DNA from 2 places in the Streptomyces sp. NPDC025273 genome. Region 2 is predicted to be linked to the other one. Evidence: riboswitches for the same ligand, from Rfam matches in the RefSeq annotation. Region 2 holds a riboswitch; the other holds the start of a gene.
The links. Region 2 has a riboswitch for glycine ahead of gcvP (aminomethyl-transferring glycine dehydrogenase). Riboswitches for the same ligand answer to the same signal wherever they lie in the genome.
Positions count from the first base shown of each region.

Region 1: linked by a shared signal. The riboswitch ahead of gcvT (glycine cleavage system aminomethyltransferase GcvT) and the one ahead of gcvP (aminomethyl-transferring glycine dehydrogenase) in region 2 are both predicted to bind glycine.

Region 1 covers NZ_JBEZYP010000002.1:393,834-402,157, forward strand. Annotated here, with positions in the region: gene AB0F38_RS06760 (L-serine ammonia-lyase) at 1-917, opposite strand, end outside; gene glyA (serine hydroxymethyltransferase) at 1,072-2,331, opposite strand; gene gcvH (glycine cleavage system protein GcvH) at 2,350-2,727, opposite strand; gene gcvT (glycine cleavage system aminomethyltransferase GcvT) at 2,818-3,939, opposite strand; glycine riboswitch at 4,116-4,213, opposite strand; gene AB0F38_RS06780 (AAA family ATPase) at 4,424-5,098, shown strand; gene AB0F38_RS06785 (enhanced serine sensitivity protein SseB) at 5,240-6,007, shown strand; gene AB0F38_RS06790 (enhanced serine sensitivity protein SseB C-terminal domain-containing protein) at 6,151-6,942, shown strand; gene AB0F38_RS06795 (ABC transporter substrate-binding protein) at 7,128-8,324, shown strand, end outside.
Region 2 covers NZ_JBEZYP010000014.1:187,074-195,397, forward strand. Annotated here, with positions in the region: gene AB0F38_RS23080 (hypothetical protein) at 1-123, shown strand, start outside; gene AB0F38_RS23085 (DUF5999 family protein) at 414-620, shown strand; gene gcvP (aminomethyl-transferring glycine dehydrogenase) at 683-3,568, opposite strand; glycine riboswitch at 3,764-3,859, opposite strand; gene AB0F38_RS23095 (PRC-barrel domain-containing protein) at 3,986-4,357, shown strand; gene AB0F38_RS23100 (DNA polymerase IV) at 4,279-5,757, opposite strand; gene AB0F38_RS23105 (MerR family transcriptional regulator) at 5,832-6,449, opposite strand; gene AB0F38_RS23110 (bifunctional nuclease family protein) at 6,618-7,091, opposite strand; gene AB0F38_RS23115 (MerR family transcriptional regulator) at 7,145-7,888, opposite strand; gene AB0F38_RS23120 (FHA domain-containing protein) at 7,929-8,324, opposite strand, start outside.

The sequences.
Region 1 (8,324 bases), on a different contig from region 2:
GCGAAGTTCACGTAGTAGTGCAGGACGGCGGGGATGATGCCCGCCGCGCCGTTGGTCGGGGCGGTCACGACGCGGCCGCCCGCCGCGTTCTCCTCGTTGACGGCCATCGCGTAGAGGGTGATCCACTCCATCGCGTGCGCCTGCGGGTCGCCCTCGGCGCGCAGCTGACGGGCCGAGTTCGCGGCGCGGCGACGGACCTTCAGACCGCCGGGCAGGATGCCCTCGCGGGACATGCCGCGCGAGACGCAGGCCTGCATGACGCGCCAGATCTCCAGGAGGCCGGCGCGGATCTCGTCCTCGGTGCGCCAGGCCTTCTCGTTCTCCAGCATCAGGGAGGAGATGGACAGGCCCGTCTCCCGGGCGAGCCGGAGCAGCTCGTCGCCGGTGCGGAAGGGGTGCCTGAGGACGGTGTCGTCCGGGACGATGGGGTTCTCGCCGGCCACCGCGTCCTCGTCGACGACGAAGCCGCCGCCGACCGAGTAGTACGTCTTCTCCAGGAGCGGGGCGCCCTCGTGGTCGTACGCGAGGACCGTCATCCCGTTGGCGTGGTACGGCAGCGCCTTGCGGCGGTGCAGGACCAGCTGTTCGTCGGCGTCGAACGGGATCTCGTGCATGCCGAGGAGGTTGATGCGCCCCGTGGAGCGGATCTCCTCGGCCCGGGCATCGGCGCCCTCGACGTCGACGGTGCGGGGCGACTCGCCCTCCAGGCCGAGCAGGACGGCCTTGGGGGTTCCGTGGCCGTGGCCGGTCGCGCCGAGCGAGCCGTACAACTCGGCCCGTATCGACGCGGTGTGGGCCAGCAGGCCCTCGTTCTTGAGGCGGCGGGCGAACATGCGGGCCGCGCGCATCGGGCCGACGGTGTGGGAGCTGGACGGGCCGATGCCGACCGAGAAGAGGTCGAAGACCGAGATGGCCACGGGAGTACTCCTAAGGGGTTGGTAGACGCCGTTGTCTGCCATGTGGTGCGGGACGGGCCGGTGGGCTCGAAGAGCGCGGGGACAAGGGTGGGGGCACCGTGCTCACTCTTCAGTGTGCGCGGTGCCCCCACCCGGCGTGCAAACTGCGGGTGACCTACGTGAGGCCGGGGTACAGCGGGAACTTCCCGGCGAGCGCGGTCACGCGGGCCTTGAGGCCGTCGGCGTCGTAGGCCGGCTTGAGCGCGGAGGCAATGATCTCCGCGACCTCGGTGAAGTCCTCGGCCTGGAAGCCACGGGTGGCCAGGGCCGGCGTACCGATCCGCAGACCGGAGGTGACCATCGGGGGCCGCGGGTCGTTCGGGACGGCGTTCCGGTTGACCGTGATGCCCAGCTCGTGGAGCCGGTCCTCGGCCTGCTGGCCGTCCAGCTCGGAGTCGCGCAGGTCGACGAGGACCAGGTGGACGTCCGTACCGCCGGACAGGACGGAGACGCCCACCTCGGTCACGTCCGGCTGGACCAGCCGCTCGGCGAGGATGCGGGCGCCGTCCAGGGTGCGCTGCTGGCGCTCCTTGAACTCCTCGGTCGCCGCCACCTTGAAGGAGACCGCCTTGGCGGCGATCACGTGCTCCAGCGGGCCACCCTGCTGACCGGGGAAGACGGCGGAGTTGATCTTCTTGGCGAGCTCCTGCGTCGACAGGATGACGCCGCCGCGCGGACCGCCGAGGGTCTTGTGCGTGGTGGTCGTGACGACATGGGCGTGCGGCACCGGGTTGGGGTGCAGACCAGCGGCGACCAGGCCGGCGAAGTGCGCCATGTCGACCATCAGGTACGCGCCGACCTCGTCCGCGATGCGGCGGAACGCGGCGAAGTCGAGCTGACGCGGGTACGCGGACCAGCCGGCCACGATCAGCTTCGGCTTGGACTCCTTGGCGAGGCGCTCGACCTCGGCCATGTCCACGACACCGGTGTCGTCGACGTGGTACGGGACCACGTTGTAGAGCTTGCCGGAGAAGTTGATCTTCATGCCATGGGTCAGGTGACCGCCGTGGGCGAGGCTCAGGCCCATGATCGTGTCGCCCGGCTTCAGCAGCGCGAACATCGCGGCGGCGTTCGCCTGCGCACCGGAGTGCGGCTGGACGTTCGCGGCCTCGGCGCCGAAGAGCGCCTTGATGCGGTCGATGGCGATCTGCTCGACCACGTCGACGTGCTCACAGCCGCCGTAGTAGCGGCGGCCAGGGTAGCCCTCGGCGTACTTGTTGGTGAGGACGGAGCCCTGCGCCTCCATGACCGCGACCGGAGCGAAGTTCTCCGAGGCGATCATCTCGAGGGTGGACTGCTGACGGTGGAGCTCGGCGTCGACGGCGGCGGCGACGTCCGGGTCCAGCTCGTGGAGGGAGGAGTTGAGAAGCGACATCAGGTGGTCCCTTGGGTCTCAGTTACCGGAGAACTCGGTGTACTCGTCCGCGGAGAGAAGGTCCTTCGGCTCCTCCGCGACGCGCACCTTGAACAGCCAGCCGCCCTCGAAGGGAGCGGAGTTCACCAGCGACGGGTCGTCCACGACGTCCTGGTTCGCCGCGGTCACCTCGCCGGTCACCGGCGAGTACAGGTCGCTGACCGACTTGGTCGACTCCAGCTCGCCGCAGGTCTCGCCCGCGGTCACCGTGTCACCGGCCTCCGGGAGCTGTGCGTAGACGACGTCACCGAGCGCGTTGGCCGCGAACTCGGTGATACCGACCGTGGCCACGCCGTCCTCGAGGGCCGACAGCCACTCGTGCTCCTTGCTGTACCGCAGCTGCTGGGGGTTGCTCATGGTCTGAATTCTCCTGTACGCGGGGGAGTGCTGATGAACGGTGGTCTTGCGTGGTGAGACGGGACTACGTCACGTCCCGGGCGAGCGGGACTACTTCTCGCGCCTGTAGAAGGGCAGCGCGACGACCTCGTACGGCTCGTGCGCGCCCCGGATGTCGACGGCGACGCCTCCGGTGCCGGGCGCGGCGTACGCCGCGTCCACGTACGCCATGGCGATCGGCCTGCCCAGGGTGGGCGAGGGGGCGCCGGAGGTGACCTCGCCGACGACCCGCCCCCCGGCGACGACCGAGAACCCGGCGCGCGGGACCCTGCGGCCCTCGGCGACCAGACCGACCAGCTTGCGCGGGGGAGCGGTCTCGGCACGCGCGGCAGCCGCCGCCAGTGCCTCGCGGCCGACGAAGTCGCCCTCCTTCTCGAACTTCACGACCCGGCCGAGCCCGGCGTCGAACGGGGTCAGCGCCGTGGTCAGCTCGTGCCCGTACAGCGGCATGCCCGCCTCCAGGCGCAGCGTGTCGCGGCAGGAGAGGCCGCACGGGATCAGGCCGTGCGGGGCGCCCGCCTCGGTGAGCGCCTTCCACAGCCGCTCGGCGTGCTCGGGGGCGACGAAGAGCTCGAAGCCGTCCTCCCCGGTGTAGCCGGTACGGGCGATGAGCGCCGGGACGCCCGCGACCGTGCCCGGCAGGCCCGCGTAGTACTTCAGCCCGTCCAGGTCGGCGTCCGTGACGGACTTCAGGATGGCGGGGGACTCGGGGCCCTGGACGGCGAGCAGCGCGTAGGCGTCGCGGTCGTCGCGCACCTCGGCCTCGAAGGCGCCGGCGCGCTCGGTCAGTGTGTCCAGGACGAGCTGCGCGTTGCCCGCGTTGGCGACGACCATGTACTCGGCGTCACCCAGGCGGTAGACGATCAGGTCGTCCAGGATCCCGCCGTCCTCGGCGACGATCATCGTGTAGCGGGCCCGTCCCGGGCCGACGGTGGCGATGTTGCCGACCAGCGCGTGGTTCAGGAAGGCCGCGGCCTGCGGTCCGGTCACGGTGATCTCGCCCATGTGCGACAGGTCGAAGAGACCGGCCCGGGTGCGGACGGCGTTGTGCTCGTCGCGCTCGCTGGCGTAGCGCAGGGGCATGTCCCAGCCGGCGAAATCGGTCATGGTCGCGCCCAGCGAGCGATGCAGCGCGTCGAGGGCGGTGAGACGGGAGGCGGGGGCAGTGCTCATGGATACGGCTCCAGGGCATGACGACAGGGGACGATCCCTCCCCATCTGTCATCGGAACCTGAGAGGTTCGCCGGGACCCCCCGAAAGGGTCCTGGAGGGGGTCTGAACGGGTCAGCCCCTCCGGGTCGGCTTGCACCTTGGGTGGAGCCGCAGAGCGGCCCGCTTTTCAGATCTGCCTCATCCGCGCGGTACGGGGCCTGAGAGATTCAAGGGAGGAACTTGCTCCTTCGGCGCCCGGCGCACACAGTGACCGGGACTCTCCCGCGCGGATTCAAACGGCCGGTATGGAGTTGGCGGGGTCATCATCGCACGCATTGCGGGAGAGTGGGGTGTCCGGATCCGTACGGCCGTCCCGCGGCCGGAAGGCACCGGCACGGCGGCACGCCCGGCGCGACCCGTACGTCAGGAACGGGTTGTGCCGTATTACCTTTTCTTTACACTTCGTGGACAGGTCAGGTGTGGGTCACTCGGCAGGGGGAGGGCGATGACGTTGCAGCGCTACGCGACGACCACGGGAGCAGCGCGCGGTGCGATGCCCGCACAGCAGGGGGCACCCGCCGGGGAGCTTCCGGGCGCGCACGCGCCGGTGGTGCGTGATCTACGGGGCCGGGGCGGGCGCGGCCCGCGCAGCCTGGACTTCGGGGCGGGCGATGTGGTGGTGGTTTCCGGACTGCCCGGCAGCGGGAAGTCGACGCTGATCCGGCGTGCGGTCCGGGAGCACGCGATCGACTCCCAGGACACCAGGGACCGCTGGGCGGGCTCGCTGCCCGGCTTACTCCCGTACGCCCTGTACCGGCCGCTGGTGCGCGCCGCGCACTACATCGGGCTGTGGCGGGCGCTGCGCTCGGGCGGATCCGTCGTCGTGCACGACTGCGGTACGCAGGCCTGGGTGCGGCGGTGGCTGGCGCGGGAGGCGCTGCGCCGTGCCGCCACCCTGCACCTCGTCCTGCTCGACGTCACCCCGCAGGTGGCCAGGGCGGGCCAGCGGGAGCGCGGCCGCGGGGTGTCGGGCTACGCGTTCGCCCGGCACAGGCGCGCGGTCGGGCGCCTGCTGCGCGACACCGAGAACGGTCTGCTGCCGCCCGGCTGCGCCTCCGCGGTGCTCCTCGACCGTGAAGCCGCCTCGGCGATCACCCGCATCTCGTTTGCGGACGCATAGGCCGGGAATCGCCGTCCGGCTGTCCGGAATCTGGACGGTACGGCGGCGCCGGCCCGCGCCGTCGTCCGTGCCGCCGCCGTCCGCGCGCGGCTCGTCTATGGTTTCTGCCGCACAGCATGGCGAGAAGGGGACACAGACACCGTGGACATTCCGGCCCAGGCCCACGTCCATCCGCAGCACGGATGGCCGGCCAACGAGCTCGAAGAAGTGCTCAGCGCCTCGCTCGGCGTGCCAGGGGCCGGCAGCAGGCTGGTCGAGGTGCTCGGCCGCAGTCAGGTCTGGGTTCCCCTTCCGAACGGCGGCGGACCCGACAGCCCCGACCTGGACCTGCCGACGGTCGACATCGACGGCGGCGCGTACGTCCCCGTGTTCAGCTCCGAGGCGCAGTTCCTGCACTGCGTCGGATCCCATATGTCCTTCGCCGTCGCGCCCGCCCGGGAGTTCGCCCGCGGACTCCCGCCCCAACTGGGCATCGCGGTCAACCCGGGCGGGGCGGTCGGCGTGCCCGTCCCGCCGCCGGCGGTGGCCGAGCTCTGCAGGGCCGGACGCACCCCGCTGGACGGGCCCGGCGGCGGCCGGGTGCGGCTGTACGAGCCGGACTGGAAGCAGGACCCCGTCGACTTCCTTTCCGCGGTGGCCGCCGAATTCCAGGACGCCGGCGTGGTGAGCACCGCCCGCCGGGCGCTGGCCAGCATCGAGGGCGGCGACCCGGTCCTCTTCGTCGGCGTCGAATGCACCGCCTGGGACGGCGCCGGACAGGGTGCCCCGATGGACGCGCTGGGCCGTGCCCTGGGCCGGGTCCAGGCGCCCTGGCCGGTCAGTCTCGTCCTGCTCGACGTGACGCAGGACCCCGTGGGCGACTGGATGCTGGACAAGGTGAGGCCGTTCTACCGGCGCGAGGGGTACTGAGCACAGGCCGCCCCTGGCGTCGAGCCGGTGTCAGGGGCGGCACATAAGCTGGTTTGATGGCGGGGCCGCCCCGTTGTGCCCGGGAGCGGCGGAACGGCACCGCGAGGCAGCGGACAGCGGATCGATGAGGGGCGGGACCCAGGGTGAGTGCGTCAGGCACCGCGGCGGCCGGGCAGGTCGAGCACATGCTGCGGCAGGTGGCCCCCGGGCGTCTCGACACGTACGAGGCGCTGTTGCAGGCACTGTCCGACGGTCGGATCTGGATGCTGCTCTGGCACGGCACGGCGGGCTCACCCGATGCCCAGTACGGCAACATGGAGGTGGGCGGCCTCGGCTACGCCCCGTGTGTGACCTCCGCCCAGGAGCTCTCGGCCAGCGGCTGGAACAGGGCCCACGAGCTGATCACCGGCCGCGACGTCGCCCGCGCCCTCTTCCCCGACCGCTGGGGCATCTGGCTCAACCCGCACGCCCCCGGCGGCGGCGTCGGCATCCCCTGGCTGGACCTGCGCCGCATCGCGACGGGCCTCGACCGGATGCCGGCCGGCCCGCTGCGCCTGACCGAACCCGCCATCGAGCTCCCGCAGTTCTACGCCCTGCTGTCGCACAACGCCCACCGCACCCCCGCCGTCCGCGCGCTGCGCCGCGCCTGGGTGCAGCCCGCGCTCGGCGCCCCGTACCTCGCGATCGGACTGGACCTCTACGACACGGGCCGGCCGTCCGTCGACTCGGTCCGCGCGATGATGCGGCAGTCGATCGGCGTGGTCCCCGACGGGCTGCCGGTCTCCACCGTCTCGATGTCCGACGAGTACGACCCGGTCGCGATGTGGCTGCGCGTCAACTCCCGTCCGTTCTACGACCGGGAGGCGCACGCCCAGGCGGGCCCGCCGCCCGCCGCCGCTCCCGGGTACGGCTACCCGCCGTCACCGCTCCTCTGAACCGCCTGATGTCGAACCGGTTAACACCTGCGGGCAGGATGTCCCGTATCTGTCCGGTTTGTTGAGTGTCCGGGTCTCAGGTAGGTATCACCGCTATGCGGACTGTTCTCCGTACTGCTTCGCGAATGTAGTGTTCGGGCGAATCAATACCTCTCCACACACTGCTGACCTGGGGTGGACCCACCATGCGAATAAACAAGTCCCGAACCGTTCGGGCGATCACGGCGGCTGTGGCTGTCGGTCTGATCGCCACGGGCTGCTCCAGTGAGCGGGACAACGATGCCAAGGACGGGGCGAAGGACACCTTCGTCTTCGCCGGTGCGGGCGACCCCGGGTCCCTCGACCCGGCGCTCGCCAGCGACGGTGAGACCTTCCGGGTCACGCGTCAGGCGTTCGAAGCCCTCCTCGAGCACGAGTCCGGCGGCAGCAAGCTCGTCGGCGGACTGGCCGAGACCTGGGAGAGCAACGACGCCGGCACGGTGTGGACGTTCAACCTCCGCAAGAACGTGAAGTTCCACGACGGTGAGGCGTTCAACGCCGAAGCGGTCTGCGCGAACTACGACCACTGGTTCAACTGGGCGGGCACGTACCAGTCCAGCGCGGTCTCGTACTACTGGCAGTCCATCATGGGCGGCTTCGCGAAGAACGAGGACGCCGAGGCGCCCAAGGCGAACTACAAGTCCTGCACCGCGAAGGACGCCGAGACGGCGGTCATCGAGGTCAAGGAGCCCTCGGCGAACCTGCCCGGCGGCTTCTCCCTGCAGGCCCTGGCGATCCACTCGCCGAAGGCCCTCAAGGAGTACGAGAAGCAGGACGCGACCGCCAAGGGCGACGCGATCACGTACCCCAAGTACAGCCAGGAAGCCGGCACGGTCGCCGGTACCGGCCCGTACAAGATCACCAAGTGGAACAAGAGCAACAAGGAAGTCAGCCTCGAGCGCTTCGACGACTACTGGGGCGCCAAGGCCAAGGTGAAGAACCTGGTCTTCCGCACGATCGACACCGAAGAGGGCCGCCGTCAGGCGCTGCAGGCCGGTGACATCGACGGATACGACCTGGTCGCACCCGCCGACATCAAGACGCTCGAGGGCGAGGGCTACGAGGTCCCGACCCGTGACGTCTTCAACCTGTTCTACGTGGGCATGACCCAGTCGAAGAACAAGGCGCTGAAGAAGCCCGAGGTCCGCCAGGCCATCGCGCACGCCATCGACCGCGAGAACATCGTCAAGACCCAGCTGCCCGAGGGCGGCAAGGTCGCCACGCAGTTCATGCCCGACACGGTCGCCGGTTACTCGGACCAGGTGAAGCAGTACGCCTTCGACACCGCCAAGGCGAAGCAGCTCCTCAAGGACGCCGGCGAGAGCAAGCTCTCGGTCGAGTTC
Region 2 (8,324 bases):
GCGCCTCCCGGGATCACCGCCCAGCGCCCGCACCGGGTCGCCGATCTGCTTCCGGTCATGACTCTGCGTGTCACCCCGGCTCCGCTTCCGGAGCTCCCCGGCCTCCTCGGGTCACCGGCCTGATCCTCCGGCCTCACGCGCCCCCGTCGTCTCCACGGCGGGGGCGCGTCCGCCCGCCCGTCCGGACTAGCCCGGTCAGGTCACCCCGAACCACCCGGAGGGACAGTCCAGTTGTGTTGGACCGTCCGGCCGGGTGACGCGTCCGGGAAGGAGAAGAGGAGCTGTGGCGAAATGCCTGCGGAATGAAGCCCGTAGGGCAACACTGGGACCGGACCGATCTGATACGGGGGCGGGCCATGAACACATCGTCACGCCGCAGGACACTCGACTCGACGCAGCGAAAGAACCCATCCATGTGCCAGCACCAGCCACCCTGCCCGACCGCAGACTCCGCCGACCGGGAAGCCGCACGCCTGACGGCACACCACCCGGAACAGGGCTGGAGCCTGCTGTGCAACGGCGTCCTGCTCTTCGAGGACACCGGTGAGCTGCTCCCGGACGGGCAGATCATCGCCCCGCACCGGACCCTGAGGAACGGCCAGGTGATGAAAGCCGCCTGACCACGGCGGAAAAGACACAGGGGCCGGCCGGAGAAGTCTCCGCACCGGCCCCGACGCGTGTCCTACTGGTCGTACTCGTCCAGCGGCGGGCAGGAACAGACCAGATTGCGGTCGCCGAACGCCCCGTCGATCCGGCGCACCGGCGGCCAGTACTTGTCCGACGGCGAGACGCCGGCCGGGAAGACCGCCACCTCGCGGCTGTAGGCGTGCGTCCACTCGCCACCCAGAGCGGCCGCGGTGTGCGGCGCGTTGCGCAGCGGGTTGTCGTCCGCGGTCCAGGTGCCGGAAGCGACCTTCTCGATCTCACCGCGAATGGCGATCATCGTGTCGCAGAACCGGTCGAGCTCGGCGAGGTCCTCGCTCTCGGTCGGCTCGATCATCAGCGTCCCGGCCACCGGGAACGACATCGTCGGCGAGTGGAAGCCGTAGTCGATCAGCCGCTTGGCGATGTCATCGATGCTGACACCGGTCGCCTTCGAGATGGGGCGCAGATCCACGATGCACTCGTGCGCCACCAGACCGGCCGGGCCGTTGTACAGGATCGGGAAGTGCGGCTCCAGACGCTTGGCGATGTAGTTGGCCGCGAGCACGGCGACCTGCGTCGCACGCTTCAGGCCCTCGCCGCCCATCAGCCGTACGTACGCCCAGGAGATGGGCAGGATGCCGGCCGAACCCCAGGGGGCGGCCGAGATCGGACCGACGCCGGTCTCCGGGCCCGCCGCGGGCTGGAGCGGGTGGTTCGGGAGGTACGGCGCCAGGTGCGCGCGCACGCCGACCGGACCGACACCGGGACCACCGCCGCCGTGCGGGATGCAGAAGGTCTTGTGCAGGTTCAGGTGGGAGACGTCCCCGCCGAACTTGCCGGGCTTGGCCAGGCCGACCAGCGCGTTGAGGTTGGCTCCGTCCACGTACACCTGGCCGCCCGCGTCGTGCACCTCACCGCAGATGGCGGCGACGTGCTCCTCGAAGACGCCGTGCGTGGAGGGGTAGGTGATCATCAGGACGGCGAGCTCGTCGCGGTGCTTCTCGATCTTGGCGCGGAGGTCCTCGATGTCGACCTCGCCGTCGTCGGCGGTGTTCACCACGACGACCTTCATGCCCGCCATCACGGCGCTCGCGGCGTTGGTGCCGTGCGCGGAGGACGGGATGAGGCAGACGGTCCGCTGCTCCTCGCCGTTGGCCCGGTGGTAGGCGCGCACGGCCAGGAGACCGGCGAATTCGCCCTGCGAGCCGGCGTTGGGCTGGAGGGAGACGGCGTCGTAGCCGGTGACCTCGGCGAGACGCTCCTCCAGCTCACGGATGAGGGTGAGGAAGCCCTGGGCCTGCTCGGCCGGCGCGAAGGGGTGCAGCGCACCAAATTCGGGCCAGGTGATCGACTCCATCTCGGCGGTCGCGTTGAGCTTCATCGTGCACGAGCCGAGCGGGATCATGCCGCGGTCCAGCGCGTAGTCCCGGTCGGCGAGCTTGCGCAGGTAGCGCAGCATCGCCGTCTCGGAACGGTGCTGGTGGAAGACCGGGTGGGTGAGGAAGGAGTCGGCGCGCAGCAGGTTCCCGGGCAGCGCGTCGGCTGCCTCGGCGTCGAGGGCCTCGATGTCGCCGGCGGCACCGAAGGCCGCCCAGACGGCGGCGATCTGCGCACGGGTGGTGGTCTCGTCACAGGCGACGGAGACCCGGTCGGCGTCGACGAGCCGCAGATTGACCCCGCGCTCACGGGCCCCGGCGACGACGCCCGCCGCCGCGCCCGGGACGCGGACGGTCAGCGTGTCGAAGTACGCGCCGTGCACGACGTCGGCACCGGCGGCCCGCAGCCCCTCGGCGAGGATCGTGGCGAACCGGTGCGTACGCCGCGCGATCGTCCGCAGGCCCTCGGGGCCGTGGTAGACCGCGTACATCCCGGCCATGACGGCGAGCAGCACCTGCGCGGTGCAGATGTTGCTGGTGGCCTTCTCGCGACGGATGTGCTGCTCGCGGGTCTGCAGGGCCAGGCGGTAGGCCTTGTTGCCGTCCACGTCGACGGAGACGCCGACGAGGCGGCCGGGCAGGCTGCGGGCGAACTTCTCGCGCACGGCCATGAACCCCGCGTGCGGTCCGCCGAAGCCCATCGGGACGCCGAAGCGCTGCGTGGTGCCGACGGCGATGTCCGCGCCCAGCTCGCCGGGCGAGGTCAGCAGGGTCAGGGCCAGCAGGTCGGCGGCGACGGTGACGATCGCCCCGAGCTCGTGGGCCTGCTCGATGACGGGCTTGATGTCGCGCACGGCTCCGGAGGCGCCCGGGTACTGCAGCAGCACGCCGAAGACGCCCCGCTCGGCGACGTCCGCCGGGATTCCGTCGGAGAGGTCCGTGACGACCACCTCGACGCCGGTCGGCTCGGCGCGGGTCTCGATCACCGCGACGGTCTGCGGGAGGGTGTCGGCGTCGACCAGGAAGACGCCGTCCTTGACCTTGCCGACACGTCGGGCCAGGGCCATGGCCTCGGCGGCCGCCGTGCCCTCGTCGAGGAGCGAGGCCCCGGAGGTCGGCAGGCCGGTGAGGTCGGCCACCATCGTCTGGAAGTTCAGCAGGGCTTCGAGCCGCCCCTGGGAGATCTCCGGCTGGTACGGCGTGTACGCGGTGTACCAGGCCGGGTTCTCCATGACGTTGCGCAGGATCACCGGCGGGGTGAAGGTGCCGTAGTAGCCGAGCCCGATCATCGGGGCGAGCACTTGGTTGCGGTCGGCGAGACGTCGCAGCTCGGCCAGGACCTCGGCCTCGGTACGGGCCGCAGGAAGGTTCAGCGCCTCGGCGCTCTTGATCACGTCGGGCACCGCTGCGGCGGTGAGCTCGTCGAGGGAGCCGTATCCGACCTGGGCGAGCATCTTCGCCTGGGCCTCGGCGTCGGGCCCGATGTGGCGCTGCTCGAACGGAATGCCCTGCTCCAGCTGGGAGAGCGGAGTGCGACGGGGGGTCATGATGGAGGCCTCCTGGTCTGTCACGACCTGCGAGGGGCACCACGGCGTGGCTGCCCGGACGGCCTCCCCATCTGTCATCTCGACCTGAGAGCTTCACCGGCACGGCCCGGAGGCGTACCGGCTTTCACCGTCGGTGAGGACGGGGGCCCTCGACGGCACGTGCCGTACGGGTCCCGCCCTGCTTTCCAGAGTGACCTCGTCCGCGCGGTACGGGGGCCTGAGAGATTCCGGGGAGGAGTTGCTCCTTCGGCGCCTCCGGATTTCTCCGGAGGGCTCTCCCGCGCGGGGTCGGCAGCCGTGTTCCAGACTACCAGCGGGCCGGAGCCGGCGTCTCGAGTGGCCGAAGCCCCGGATCTGGCCTTTCGTTGTGCCTGTGGAGCAGTTGCGACCACCCTGTTGCGACCAGTGGGAGGCACCGTGCAGACCGACATCGATCCGCGCAGCCTGATCGGCCGCAAGGCCTTCGACCGCAAGGGGGCCAAGATCGGAACGGTGGACGAGGTCTATCTCGACGACGCCACCGGCGTACCCGAGTGGGCAGCCGTCCGCACCGGGCTCTTCACCCGGGACGCGTTCGTCCCGCTGGAGCCCAGCGAATTCGTCGACGGCACTCTGGTGATCCCCTTCGACCGCGCCCTGATCAAGGACGCACCCGACTTCGGTGTCGGCCGTCACCTCTCCCCGGAGCAGGAGCTGCAGCTCTACCGCCACTACGGGCTGGACTCCGCCCCCCCGGGCGGGACCGGGCCGGACAGGGACTTCGGCAGGCTGGCCGGCCACGAGGAGTAGTCCACCGGGTCCCGCACCAGCGGCAGCGGGTCGGCCGGGTGGAGTTCCGGATCTTCGATGCGGAAGGTGCGCACCCGGCCGGGCGGCATCCCGGGCTCCTCGAACCGCACGGTGACACGGCCGACCCCACTGCCCTGCACCCACCCATGGCCGTGGACGTCGTGGCGTACGTCGTGCCCGGCCTGCCAGCGCCGGGCGGACAGCTGTGCGGCGCTCTCGTGCGAGGCGTCCTCCCCCGCCGCGGCGTCCGGCTCGTCCGGCACCGCGGCGGCCCCGGACCCCGGCTCGTCCGCCGTCGCCCGCTGCGCGTCGGCTGACTGCCGTGCGTCGGCTGCCTGCGCGAAGAGATCCTCCTGTGTGAAGTCCGCGAGCCCGGTGACCCCCACCCCCAGCAGCCGCACGCCACCGGTGGTGTCGACGGCCTCCAGGAGCCGGGCCGCGGCCTCCCTGACGACGGTGGGGTCGTCCGTGGGGCCGCGCAGGGTCTCGGACCTGGTCAGCGTCGAGAAGTCGTAGCGGCGCACCTTGAGGACGACGGTCCGGCCGGACCGTCCCGCGCCCCGGAGCCGGTGGACGCACCGGTCCGCCAGACGCTCCACCTCCGTCCTGACGCGCACCCGGTCGTGCAGGTCCACATCGAAGGTGTCCTCGACCGACACGGACTTCGCGTCCCGCTCCGCGACGACGGGCCGGTCGTCGTACCCGAGCGCCATGCGGTACAGCCCGACGCCGTGCGCCTTGCCCAGGAGCCGTACGAGCTCCGCCTCGCCCGCCTCCGCGAGGTCCTGGACCACGGTCATGCCCGCCCGCCGGAGGTGGTCACCGGTGGCGGGTCCCACACCCGGGAGGGTCCGTACGGGCATGGGGGCCAGGAGCTCACGCTCGGTGCCCGGCTCGATCAGCAGCAGCCCGTTCGGCTTCGCCTCCTCGGAGGCGATCTTGGCGAGCATCTTGGAGCCCGCCAGACCGACGGAACCGCTGAGGCCGGTGACACCCCTGATGACCGTGCGCAGCTGCTCACCGACCATGCGGGCGGACATGGAGTCGTCGGCGACCCCACCCGCCTCCAGGTCGACGAAGGCCTCGTCCAGGCTGAGCGGCTCCACGAGCGGGGACAGGCGCCCGAGCAGCTCCATCACTTGGTCGCTCACCGCGCGGTAGAGCGAGAAGCGGGGCACCAGATAGGCCGCGTTGGGTGCCAGCCGTCTGGCCTGTGCCATAGGCATCGCCGAGTGGACACCGAGCCGCCGGGCCTCGTACGAGGCCGTGGCGACCACCCCGCGCATCCCCAGTCCGCCCACGACGACCGGTTTGCCGCGCAGGCTGGGCTTCGACGCCTGCTCAGCGGACGCGTAGAAGGCATCCATGTCCAGATGCAGGATGGTCGGTGCGGCTCTCACCTCACCGATGCTGCCCTACGCCACTGACAACGGGACTGCCCGGCACCCGCGCGGCGCGGGCGGCCCCGGTGCTCTCAGCCCGCGCGGTTGCGCCGCCGGGCCAGCTCGTCGGCGGGGTTGTTGCCGATCAGCGTCTCGCCGGTGTCGACCCTCTCGCCGTGCAGCTGGGACAGCGCGGCGTCCACGTCCCGCCAGACGACGCCCACCGCGATCCCGAAGACTCCCTGGCCCCCCTGGAGCAGCTTCACGACCTCGTCGGGCGAGGAGCACTCGTAGACCGTCGCCCCGTCGCTCATGAGGGTCATCCGCTCGAGATCCGTGAACCCCCGGGCCCTCAGGTGCTGGACCGTGGTGCGGATGTTCTGCAGAGCGACGCCCGTGTCCAGGAAACGCTTGACGATCTTGAGGAGAACCACGTCCCGGAAACTGTAGAGACGCTGCGTCCCGGACCCGTGGGCCGGACGCACACTCGGCTCCACCAGGCCCGTACGCGCCCAGTAGTCGAGCTGCCGGTAAGTGATCCCGGCCGCTGCGCATGCTGTCGGCCCCCGATAGCCGATCTCACCTGCCACTGCCACACCGTCCGTTGCCATCATCACCGGCTGGGCCGGTTGCCTGATGGTGTGGTCGGCCGCACTGCCGTGCTGCTGGTACGGCCCACCCACAGCCGTACCGTCGCCGCTGCTTCTCACGCCGACCTCCGTCCTTGACCTGCCCACTCGAAGGTAGGCAGTCACCAGGGGTGCGTCAACGATCGCCACACTCGGCACGCCGAGTGATAATCACCCTGAGGGTGGTTTCCCGTGACCGAATTCGGGGAACGGCTTCTCGGATGCGCTGACAGAGGCCCTGCCGGACGGTCACTGACTGTTGGTACCGAAGTCCTCCGGCGAGATCTGGTCGAGGAACTCGCGGAACTTCTCCACCTCGTCCTCCTGCTCGTCCGGAATGGCGATTCCGGCGTCGTCCAGCACCCCGTCACTGCCGTAGATCGGCGTACCGGTGCGCAGGGCGAGCGCTATGGCGTCGGACGGCCGCGCGCTCACCTCGACCCCACTGGCGAAGACCAGCTCCGCGTAGAAGACCCCTTCCCGGAGGTCCGTGATACGGACCTCGGTGAGCTCCTGGCCGACGGCCTCGAGCACGTCCTTGAAGAGATCATGGGTCAGCGGCCTGGCCGGAGCCATGCCCTGCTGGGCGAAGGCGATCGCTGTCGCTTCCCCAGGGCCGATCCAGATAGGGAGGTACCGGTCGCCTCCCACTTCACGCAGGAGCACGATCGGTTGGTTGGAGGGCATTTCCACCCGGACACCCACAACGTCGAGCTCGTTCACACAGCAACCCTAGGACGTGCCCGCCATGTTTGGATAGTCGGGCTCCTCCGCGGTCAGCGGAAGCGAACCTTCAGAGCGGTCTGCACGAGCGCGGCATGGAGCCGGACGGACAGCTCCGCGAGCTCCCTCGCGGTGGCCTCCGCATGGGCCCTGGTCTGCGGATTCCGGTGCAGGCGCAAGGGTGCGACCACTTGCTCGACCAGCCCCGCCTCACGCTCGGCGGCCGCTTTCACCGCCCGCAGGTGCCGAGGTTCCAGACCGAATCGCCCCAGATCCGCCACAAGCCGCGCCACGGTGACCGTCTCGGCCTCGTAGCTGCCCTCGGGCGTGGGCACGATCAGCCCGTACGACTCCCACTCACCGAGCTGGTCCTCGGTGACCTCCGCCGCGGCAAGGAGCTCGGAGCGCCCGATACGGGCGGCGTTGGCCCGGCCCGGGTTCTGGTCCCAGCGGCCGTCCCCGAGCTCGCCCTGGCCGCTCCCGGGAGGCAGCGCGGCCTGCTCGCCGCGGGCCAGGGCGTCGAGGTGCTCACGAATGACCTTGAGCGGCAGGTAGTGGTCCCGCTGCATGCGCAGGACCTGAGCCAGTCGCTCGACATCGGCGGAGCGGAACTTCCGGTATCCGGAAGGGGTCCGCTGCGGCTCGATGAGCCCCTCGGCCTCCAGGAAGCGGATCTTGGAGATGGTGACTTCGGGGAACTCGTCGCGCAGCTGCAGAAGCACCGTGCCGATGCTCATGCCTCGCCCGTCCGCGGCGGCGGTGCCGTGGCCGGCACCGCCTGTCGGTGTTCGCAGCATGGACCTTCCTAGGGTCCCCCCGGACGGAGCCCGGGGAGGGTCACACGCCCCGCTGGCTCGCGTAGAAGACCAGCCGGTACTTCCCGATCTGGACTTCGTCGCCGTTGGACAGCGCGACGGAATCGATGCGCTCACGGTTGACGTAGGTGCCGTTGAGGCTGCCGACGTCCCCCACGGTGAAACTACCGTCCGCGTTCCTGTGGAACTCCACATGACGCCGCGACACGGTCACGTCGTCGAGGAAGATGTCGCTCTGCGGGTGACGGCCGGCCGTGGTCAGGTCGCCGTCCAGCAGGAAGCGGCTGCCCGAGTTCGGGCCGCGGCGCACCACCAGGAGCGCGGAACCCGCAGGCAGGGCGTCCACGGCGGCCTGGGCCTCCGGGGAGAGCGAGGGGGCGGCCGTCTGGCCGGTCACCTCGGCCTCGTACGCCTCGAT